DNA from 2 places in the Bermanella marisrubri genome. Region 2 is predicted to be linked to the other one. Evidence: riboswitches for the same ligand, from Rfam matches in the RefSeq annotation. Region 2 holds a riboswitch; the other holds the start of a gene.
What was found. A riboswitch is a leader RNA that binds a small molecule or an ion and turns the genes downstream of it on or off. The one in region 2 is predicted to bind cobalamin.
Positions count from the first base shown of each region.

Region 1: linked by a shared signal. The riboswitch ahead of HF888_RS04255 (TonB-dependent receptor) and the one ahead of HF888_RS14290 (ABC transporter ATP-binding protein) in region 2 are both predicted to bind cobalamin.

Region 1 covers NZ_CP051183.1:929,307-934,722, reverse strand. The annotation lists gene HF888_RS04260 (ATP-binding protein) at 1-1,554, shown strand, start outside; cobalamin riboswitch at 1,561-1,804, shown strand; gene HF888_RS04255 (TonB-dependent receptor) at 2,105-3,883, shown strand; gene HF888_RS04250 (hypothetical protein) at 3,899-5,080, shown strand; gene fghA (S-formylglutathione hydrolase) at 5,138-5,416, opposite strand, start outside.
Region 2 covers NZ_CP051183.1:3,062,707-3,068,122, reverse strand. The annotation lists gene HF888_RS14295 (aminotransferase class I/II-fold pyridoxal phosphate-dependent enzyme) at 1-684, opposite strand, end outside; cobalamin riboswitch at 1,087-1,226, shown strand; gene HF888_RS14290 (ABC transporter ATP-binding protein) at 1,345-2,160, shown strand; gene HF888_RS14285 (FecCD family ABC transporter permease) at 2,157-3,173, shown strand; gene HF888_RS14280 (cobalamin-binding protein) at 3,179-4,087, shown strand; gene cobO (cob(I)yrinic acid a,c-diamide adenosyltransferase) at 4,084-4,710, shown strand; gene serA (phosphoglycerate dehydrogenase) at 4,849-5,416, opposite strand, start outside.

The sequences.
Region 1 (5,416 bases), 1.4 Mb from region 2:
TTCGAAATCATGGTGATAAGTGCGTTGCTGCTCATCGGCGGCATTATCATGATTTACGTAATATTATATTTTATCAACCGACTGATTACCCGCCCTATCCTATCATTGACCGATACCACCAATGAGATCGCATTGGAACAAAACTATAGTTTGCGTGCCAGGCGTTTTTATCCTGACGAAGTTGGTACATTGGCAGAAAATTTTAACTTTATGCTCAATCGTATCCAACAAGATGACTATATGATGCGACAGGAAAAAGAAAAAGCCGAGCAGTCTCGCTTAAGGGCTATCGAGCTATCAAAAAAAATGCACGATACTAATGAACGCTTGGCTTTTGAAGTAAAAGTCAGAGCAAGAGTTGAGCATAAACTGACTGACTTTCAGCATTATCTAAATAACATAATCGACTCCATGCCTAGTGCTATCATTGCCATCGACCAAGACTTACAAGTCAGCCAGTGGAATAAAGGCGCAACAGAACTTACCAAAGTACCAAGGGATAATGCAATCTATCAGCCTCTAGAGGAGTCTTGTGGTTTTCTATTTCCTTATCTGCAAAAAATTACTGACTCATTAGAAAAACAAAGTATCAATAAGATCGAACGTGTTGCTTATTCAATCGGAGACGATGAACAATTCCTAGATATCACGATTTACCCCTTGCTAGATACAACACGATCAGGTGCGGTTATCCGGATCGATGACGTTACGGAACGTACCCAGATGGAAAATATGATGGTCCAATCGGAAAAGATGATGTCGTTAGGTGGTCTGGCTGCAGGAATGGCGCATGAAATAAATAACCCCTTAGGCGCCATAGTGCAAACAGTCCAAAATATTAAACGTCGCCTTAACCCAGCCATCAGTCGCAATCAAGAAGTGGCGAACGAGTTGGAGCTTGAATTGGATCAGGTTGTGTCTTATATCCAAGCTCGAGAAATATTTGATTTTCTTGAGAACATCTACAGTGCCGGTGAACGCGCGGCCACTATCGTCAGCAATATGCTGCAGTTCAGTCGCCAATCATCCAAGAGTCTGCAAGCTCAGGATATTCATAGCATATTGAATCGCTCAATTAGCATAGCCCGCAATGAATATCGATTAAGTGAGGGATATGATTTTCAGTCCATTAATTTAAAGCAAAATTATGATTTAACATTGCCGACAGTGCCCTGCATTTCTTCCGAATTAGAACAAGTAATTTTGAATCTATTAAAAAATGCTGCGCAAGCACTACAGGAGTACAGTAAACAACAACCAGACTCATGGCAGGGTGAGATTACACTCTCTACTTGGAGAGATGATGACAGCGCTTACATTTCAGTAGAAGACAACGGTCCTGGTATGGATGACGATACCTGTAAACATATTTTTGAGCCCTTCTTCACAACGAAAGAAGTGGGTATGGGGACAGGACTTGGTTTATCAGTGTCGTTCTTCATTATAACCACCCACCACAAAGGCCAGATGCACGTACAAAGTAGTATTGGCAAAGGCACTAAATTTAGCTTACAGCTCCCTATAAAACCTCCTATCTTGACCGTAGAATCATAGTTTCGTACTATGTCGCCAGTTTTAGGTGCTCAGAATTATCGTCTTTATTCTGAGTTAAACGGGAAACTGGTGCGACGATTCGATCTGACTCGCCTCTTCTATTCCAGTGCTGCCCCCGCAACGGTAAGCAACCTATCATCAACATCCCGCCACTGAGCGAATCGCTTGGGAAGGCGTTGATGAGAATGTAAACGAATTAACGTACATTCAGGTTGTAAGCCCGGATACCGGCCTAATCATGTTTTAGCTTAAGTTGCGGTGGGCGACTAAGTGACAGTACAGTGATACAACTCGTTTTTATTGGCTGACACTTTATGACGCCTAACCTTGGTAGGTTAGTGTGCTATTCCCGTTCAAATTGATTACAAATATCTTAACAGCAAGACTGTGCTTTCTATCCACAGTGAGTATCAGTGTAATTATTACTCACAACAACGCACTCGGCGCCGAAACTAAGCTATCACCTATTTACTCAACAGCTGAAACACACCTAACACAGCCTCCTGGACTAATTGTTGTTGATTTAAGCAACGAGAAAAGATTTTCACTTTTGTCCGATGCTTTAAAAAGTGTGAACAGTTTACAGGTTTTAGATTCAGGTGTGCCCGGCGATCCAGTTCTAGTGAGCATACAAGGAGCTTCAAGTCAGCAGACCCGCTTACTTATCAATGGCATCCCAACTAACTCATCTCAATGGGGCACCTACGATGTTAACAAGCTACCCATTGATTTTATAGAACGTATAGAAATTCACACATCGAGTCATAGTCAAGGTATCAACCAAGGTATTGGCGGCACTATTAATATTATTACAAAGAAAACCACCCCCTCTTCGTTAAACATTGGGGTCGGTAGCTATGGCAAGCAACGTTTCGGCATGCATTACGCAATAGGTAAAAACCAACGACTATCAATTAGTCATCAGAAGTTTGCTAACGATTACCGCTTACCAATCGCCAGTCCTGCTGATAATCCCCAAGCGCAAAATCAAAAACAATCACTCAAAAATGCTGAGTTTTCCATAACATCTGCGCAATACCATTATGTTCATAGCCTCGCCAACGTTGAGCTTAACGCTGCACATTCTGAAAAAGGTGTACCAGATTATTTCCGAAACACGCCTTTAAATTCAGCGAGCCTTGAAAAAAAATCCTATGGAATACTCATTACTTCGAATCAAAAATCATTTTTCAATTTGCCAAAAATCTCCCAAAATTTTCATCTATCCATCAAACAAGAAAGAGAGAACTTCAAGGATATTGAAGGAACCATAGGTCTGAGCAGTAATGACGATGTTTATGATCAAGAGCAACTTGAATTGAGCTGGAAACCCGATTACAGCAGCGAAAGTATCTATAGCTTTCTTAGCATAACGACCAAGTTCGATCAGTTTAGTAGTCAACATCGATTAGACGATGATAGTTTTCTCTGCACTACTCCTCAAGGCAGTTGTGACCAAAAAGCTAAGCAATATCAGTTGAATACTAACGGCTCTGTTACCGTATTTAGTCAAGATAAAACACACTCTTTGACCTCTCAAGCTAGTCTCTTCCAAGTTAATCAAGAAAACAGCGAGCGAAATAATACCCGAATAACTCAGTCAGATGATGTCTATGAGCAGTACGCACTTATCTACGAACTTGATGCTAATAGTCCATCTCTAGATGAACTTAGACTCAAGATTGGGTTTGAAAAGAATATTCGCATACCCTCTTTATTTGAGCGATTTGGTGATCGAGGTTTGCTCATCGGAAACCAGGACTTAAAAGCAGAAACTGGCCGAAAATGGTTCATAGAACTTCCCTACCAATATAAACAAGTCTCGATAGCAGGATCTTTATTTCATCGTGACTTAGACAATGCCATTGTAGCTGTCTATGACAGCCGTGGTGTAGGAAGGTACGAAAATACAAGTAAAGCAGCCATGTCCGGGCTAGAGCTTAAGGTTCGCTTAGACAAAGAGTTTTGGTACTACCAAATTTCTACAAGCCAATACGATAGTGAAACCCAAAGTACACAGGTGAAATCATTTAACAACAAGCAACTACCCGGCATTTATCACAATATGATACAAACCCAGCTTGGTTTTTCTCACCACCATTGGAAGGGTAACTTAGAATACCAATACGCAGACAAACTCTACATTGATCGTAGTAATCTGGCGGAAGGCGATGAAAGAGAAATCGTCAATGCATATCTTGAATATGAGTACTCGTCTTTAACACTCACCTTATCCATACAAAACCTAACCAACAATCAATTTAATGACTATACCAATCGTCCCGTCGTTGGCAGGCAGTGGATGATAAATAGCGCTTATTACTTTTAAGAAAGAGGAACGATAATGAAAAAGATAGCAATCCTGTTAAGCCTAATATTGCTCACGGCATGTGGCAGTAGTAGTGATACACACCCTGAATCAGCCATAAAAATATCTGATATCGTTGCGTCACCAGATGGACAACTATGGATCTCAATATCGGATCCGAGCGATCCAAGCATAGAAATTCTAGAGCCATTAAATAATGGTATTAGTCAATCTATTGAATTTGAGGTACCGCCCAGCTCAATAGCCTTCTTTAAAGATGATACAAACTCAGAGCGATTTGCAGTTCAACAAATTTCCGCGGACTACACTAGCAGCCAAGTTTCTATTGGTAGCTTGAGTGATCCCAGTACAACCTCATTATTCCTAAATAAAGCTAAATCTGATTACACAGTGAAAGCATACAATCAAAATCTTTATCACATTGGTCGTTTCAGCATCGATACAATAGAAAGTCTCTCGCTTAGTGACAACGAACTAACATCGAATTGGAATTACTCTGCTCTCAACGATAACGAAACTGGTTCTGCGAATACTTATCACATTGAACATAGAAATAATCAATTCGCGTATCTTATTCGCTACGGACAAACGACCGTCGAAGAGATTGATGTAACAGCAAGCGATGCAGCAATTTTTTTTACAGGAAATAGCATAGATCTTTCCGACTACATTGTGGAAGGTGCCAGTAGTCCGAATGCTGTCAGTGCAAAAATCATTGGCTCCGAACTATTCGTTTTGCTACAACGCCAAGACGTGAACTTCACCGCTCAAGAAGCTTACCTCGCTGTTTTCGACATTTCGGACCCAGATAATATTACCGAAATAGATACGCAAACATCTTCTGGAGGTTTAAAAGGTATCAAACTTAACCATAGAAATCCGGTCGGACTTGACATTCAGGGAAGTAATATTTTTATCGCTAATAGAGGTGATTATGGTGTCAACCAAGGCGGTCTAGAAGTAGTTAACATCTCAAACTACAGTGTTACTACGCTAGTCGATGGTAACTCTTTCCCTGAACTAAATACGTCTAATGCCTTATTTCATGTTACTGATGTCAGCATTATTGATCAAAACACTGGATACGCCGCGTTAAACATTGAAGAAGGTTATACCACGCTACGCACTGAGTTGGTAAGGTTTGACCCAAGCACTTTAACATTGAGTGGATTGGTTGACCTAAGCTCAACAAAGTAAACAATTGCTAAACAAACCGCCACTAGAGCTTTTTCTTAGTGGCGGTATCTTTAATAACTAGAAATATCTCGAATGAAACCGCAGGTGTTCAGAGATAAATGTACTAATGAAATAATAGCTATGATCATACCCCGGCTGCATTCGAAGAGTTAGCGGATATTGGCTTAATTCAGCGGCATCCACTAACGTCTGAGGCCGAAGTTGCTCATCTAAAAAATTATCGGCATCCCCCTGATCCACAAGCATGGGTAACTGTTTGTTTTCACTCCTTTTCATCAATTCACTACTATCGTACTGTGTCCAGTCACTCTCGTTATCACCCAAATAACCTTTAAA
Region 2 (5,416 bases):
AGCGCTGTATTTTTTTGCGAGTCTGTTAATATTGGGTAAATCTGCAAGGTCACCTTCCATACTAAAGACGCCATCAACCATGATAACTTTACCATGCTCTTCTGGGATGGATTGAAGGACACGTTCTAGATCGTTCATATCATTGTGCTGATAATATACGGTTTTTCCTTTCGCTAAATCAGCACCATCAGTAATGCTCGCGTGATTAAACTTGTCTAAAATCAGATAATCATTTTTTCCTACTAGAGCAGTAGTGATGCCGATATTTGCCTGATAGCCGGTTGTGAATACGAGAGCAGCTTCTTTGTTTAAAAACTTGGCCAGTTCTTCCTCAAGCTTTTCGTGTAATGCATGTGTGCCATTTAATAATCGAGAACCTGTTAAGCTTGTTCCGAACTGTGCGATAGCGTCAATCGCCGCCTGGCGAACGCGAGGTTCAATCGTTAGTCCCAAGTAATTGTTAGATCCGAGCATTGTACAAGTCTTGCCATTCACAATAGCTTCAGGTCCTTCGTTCTGATCAATGGTTTGATAATATGCATAGCAATTTGCTTGGCGCATTAAATCAATAGAGTCGAAGTCATAAGCTTTTTGGAATGGATCATTAGACGTTTTGTTATTGATTAGTTTATAGCGATTAGCTAAAGATTCCTGAACGCTATTTTCCGTTGCTAGCTCTTCCATGTCTGTCTCCTAAAATGTAGTGATAGTTCCGTGCTAGCTCATCCCTTGAGTTTGTTTGGGTGATTATTTTTATTGTTAATTAAGCTAGTAACGGACTGCATACTAGCACTCAGCTTTTCTTATCGAATACTAAGAAATATTTATTTGAGAGTAAGAAAACTTAACCATTAATGTAGATCGATTTCATAACGCTAATACTATGGATGTGGTATGTAGGCTGCATTATTACTGACATAATGGTCAGCAAATTAGTCTTCGCTAAGACGTTATTATTAATCGTTAAAATAGATATAGGCTTTAAGAAAACTAATCCCTCTGGTTTCTTATTGCATCGTCATTCCATGCCATTTGATTCAATCGCGTCACACTGCTGAGCAATTGACGCATCAATCAAAACTGCGTATAACAGGCTATGCTAACGAGTGTCTTGGTACTATTGTCTAAGACCTCAGGGAACCTAGTGAGATTCTAGGGCTGTACCCGCAACTGTGAGTATGTTTTAGACGTACCAGCCAGATACCTGAAGTTAGCCCAAGCATGGAGCTTGGCATTATGCCGTTCCATGTGTTTCCAGGCGGGAAAACCTGGTGGAGAGTCCCCATCATCTCTTAAAGCACCTATTGTGCTTCCCGCAATGACGTTGCAATCAGCAGGTAAAAGATGGCTAGTCCATTGTTAAGTGTTAAGAATCTATCTTGGAGAATACAAACTAGATCGATTCTTGATGACATCAGTTTTGATATTCAACCACACCAGTTTGTGGGTTTGCTGGGCCCTAATGGTGCGGGTAAGTCTTCGTTAATGCGCTGTTTGTTTGGTCTATATGAATGTGACTATTCGGCGTTGTTATTTGAAAACCAGTCGTTGTCCTCTCTCAGTGTAAAGCAAAGAGCTCAGCGTATGGCGGTTATCCATCAAGAGCATACTCCTCACATGGGAATGTTAGTGAAGCAAGTGGTTGCCTTAGGTTTAATGCCGAATAAATCATGGTTAGATTGGCCGTCACCTAGCGATAAGCGCAAAGTGGATAACGCTATGGAAATCATGGATGTACTGCCGTTAGCAAAGCAGGAATATGTATCTCTCTCTGGTGGTGAAAAACAACGGGTGATGTTAGCGCAAGCACTGGTGCAGGATACGCCCTTCCTTATCCTAGATGAGCCAACCAATCACTTAGATGTGCACTATCAAATCGACTTACTGCACCGTGTTAAGCGTTTAAATAAGACGGTTTTAGCGTCAATTCATGATCTTAACTTGGCTGCCGCTTTTTGTGACGAATTGTTGTTGCTAGACCACGGACAGCTTGTTGCTAAAGGTACTCCAAAAGAGGTGCTCACTGAGGACCGTATCTCACAGGTATTTCAAGCTTGCGCTATTGTTGATTCATACCCATTGGATGAAAATCAAATTCGAATTACTTATGCATTTCATGAATCACCTCGCAACCTAAAACATCATGAGATAAAGCGATGAAGTTTTCTGATCTGTTTTTGACGGTACTCTTTTTACTGAGCCCATTTATGGCAATCAGTATTGGTGTTGCTGATATTGATACCGTTGACGTTATTAATGCGATGACTTCATTGTTAAGCAATGACGTACAAAAGGACGCCATTACGCATACGATTATCTTGGAGTTGCGGGCGCCCCGTGTATTGTTAGCAATGATGGCCGGTGCTGGCTTGGCTATGGCCGGATTTGTATTGCAAATTATTACACGTAATTCGTTAGCAGACCCTTATTTATTTGGTATCAGTTCTGGCGCCACGTTAGGTGCGGTCCTGGTTATATCCGTCAGTGCCACTCTGGGATTCAATTTCCCTGTTATTCAATCGTTGGGGATTCCATTGGCTGCGTTCCTAGGAAGTGTCGTAGCCGTTTTTCTGGTGCTATCACTCGCTGGTACGGGTATACAAGTTGAGCGATTGGTACTCGCAGGTGTAGCAACATCATTTATGCTCAGTGCGTTTAGTAGTTTGGTGCTTTATGCTTCTGACCCTCAAGCGGCAGCGTCGGTATTATTTTGGACCCTTGGGAGTTTCGCCCATGCTCAGTGGAGTGATGTGGGGATTGTCTTTCTAAGCATCATTTTCACAGCAGTTGTTTGCATGTTGCTTTGGCGACCGCTTAATACGCTTTTGGCGGGTGATGTACAGGCTCTCACATTAGGAGTTAATGCTAAAAAGTTACGGACTGTTATGCTTCTTATTACTTCGTTTCTTACTGCTATGCTTGTGGCTCATACGGGCGGTATTGGCTTTGTTGGTTTAATGATTCCGCACATTGTTCGCCGCATATTCCTTGGCAGTGTCCTCACACAGTTGATCTATAATCTACTTCTTGGTGCTGTGTTTATGCTGTGGGTCGATGTAGTTGCACGTAGTTTGCTTGATGGCCACGAACTACCTATTGGAATTATTACTGCCGCTATCGGTAGTATCTTTTTTCTATTTGTCTTACGTCGTCCTGCGGCTAATCAATATTGACTTTCATGATGCAGAATATCCTATTAAGAAGTACAAACTTTAAAAATAAAAAGCATACGATTGTAATTCACTCTTTAATCGCAATGGGGCTCATGTTAAGTGCCTCAGGGATTTTGGCTGAGCAGAAAGAAGCGCAAAGAATCATCGCACTCTCTCCTCATAGTGTGGAGTTATTATTTGCTTTAGGTGCTGGTGAGCGAATTATTGCAACTACAGAGCATGCAGATTATCCCAAGGCTGCATTAAATATAGAGCGTATTGGCGGCTTTCACGGATTACAAATTGAACGTATTGTCGAACTCAGGCCAGATTTAATAGTTGCATGGCAGGGCGGCAATCGGGCTCAAGACTTAGATAAGCTGGAGTCTCTTGGGCTAAATGTCTATCGAAGTGAGACTAAAACCTTGTTTGGTATTGTGGACGAACTTAATGCGCTCGCGAAAAGTACAGGGACACAATCTAAGGCGCGCGCTTTAGAGGTAGAATTTAGGGAAGCATTTACTGAGCTTGCGCAACAATATCAATCAAAATCATCCGTTTCTTTTTTTTATCAGTTATGGCAACAACCATTAAGAACTATGGCAAGCGGTAGCTGGATTAATGAGATCTTCGAAACCTGCAATGGTCAAAATGTGGTTGATAGCAATAGTGGTTTAAGTGACTATCCACAGATCAACTTAGAGTCTGTCATTCTTGAAGCACCGCAAGCGATCTTTATACCGTCTGACCATGGTAGTTATAGCCAAGCTGGGGGATTATGGCAAAAATGGCCGCAAATACCTGCAGTAAAACAAAACAACATCTTCTTCATTGATGGAGACTTACTCCATCGTTTCTCTTTGCGCGTCATGGATGGGGCAAAAGAAGTGTGTAACAAACTCGACGAAGTTAGACAAAAAAGCAGACAGTTATGAGTGAACAAGCAAAGAACGAAGCGCACAAGCGAAAAATGCAAAAGCAGAAAGAGAAAGTCGATGCCAACATTGCTAAAGCGGATGAAGAGCGTGGTGTTCTGATTTTACTGACTGGCAATGGTAAAGGTAAAAGTAGTTCAGGCTTTGGTATGGTTTTGCGCGCACTGGGCTATGATCAAAAAGTGGGGGTGGTTCAGTTCATTAAAGGCCAACAGCTTTCTGGCGAAGAAGTCTTTTTAAAAGAAAAAGCAACGCTACTGCCTAACTTTGAAGAGCAAGACTTTTATCAAATGGGCACAGGCTTTACTTGGAATACGCAAGATCGAGGCGGTGATATCAAGGCGGCGGAAGAAACCTGGGCTCATGCTGAGCGTATGTTACGTGATCCGCAATACGATCTAGTTTTGCTTGATGAGTTAACTTATATGATTGCCTATAAATACTTAGATGAAGAGAAAATACTGGATACGATTCGCAATCGTCCTCGGGAGCAAAGCGTTGTTGTAACCGGTCGTGGCGGGGGTTCGGCTTTACAAGAGCTGGCTGATACCGTCAGTGAAGTAAAAGATATTAAGCATGCTTATGCCAGCGGTATTAAGGCTCGAAAAGGCGTCGATTATTAATACTAAAGCAGCGGCGACTTTACAGTATTGGAAAGTCGCCTCTTAACACTTTAGCGTGGAGGTGTTTTTTTCAAACACAAAAAAGCCGCCTCTCATTCGAGGGCGGCTTTCTCATATCGATAAAGTGTAAACTATCGATTAGTACAGAATGCGAGCACGAATGGTCGCTTCTACTTCTTGCACTTTTTCTAGTGCCAGTTCGCCGGCGCTTTCTTCTACATCGATCACAACGTAACCAATGTCGGCACTAGTCTGTAAGAACTGACCTAAGACGTTGATATTGTTTTCAGCAAAGATGGTGTTGATAGCATTCAATACACCAGGCTGGTTTTTGTGGATGTGAAGAATGCGGTGGAAGTTTCCATGCTGAGGCAGCGCTACTTCTGGGAAGTTAACGGCAGATAAAGTCGTACCCGTATCAGAATAGCCTGCTAGCTTTTCACCTACCTCTTTACCAATGTTTTCTTGTGCCTCTTGCGTAGATCCACCGATATGCGGCGTTAAAATCACATTGTCGAACTTGCGTAGAGGCGATAAGAACTCATCATCATTGCCTTTAGGTTCAACTGGGAAAACATCCACTGCGGCACCTGCGATATGGCCAGTTTCAAGCGCTTCTGCCAATGCTGGGATATCGACAACGGTACCACGAGCAGCATTAATGAAAAGGCTACCTTTTTTCATTTTGGCAAACTGTTCAGCACCC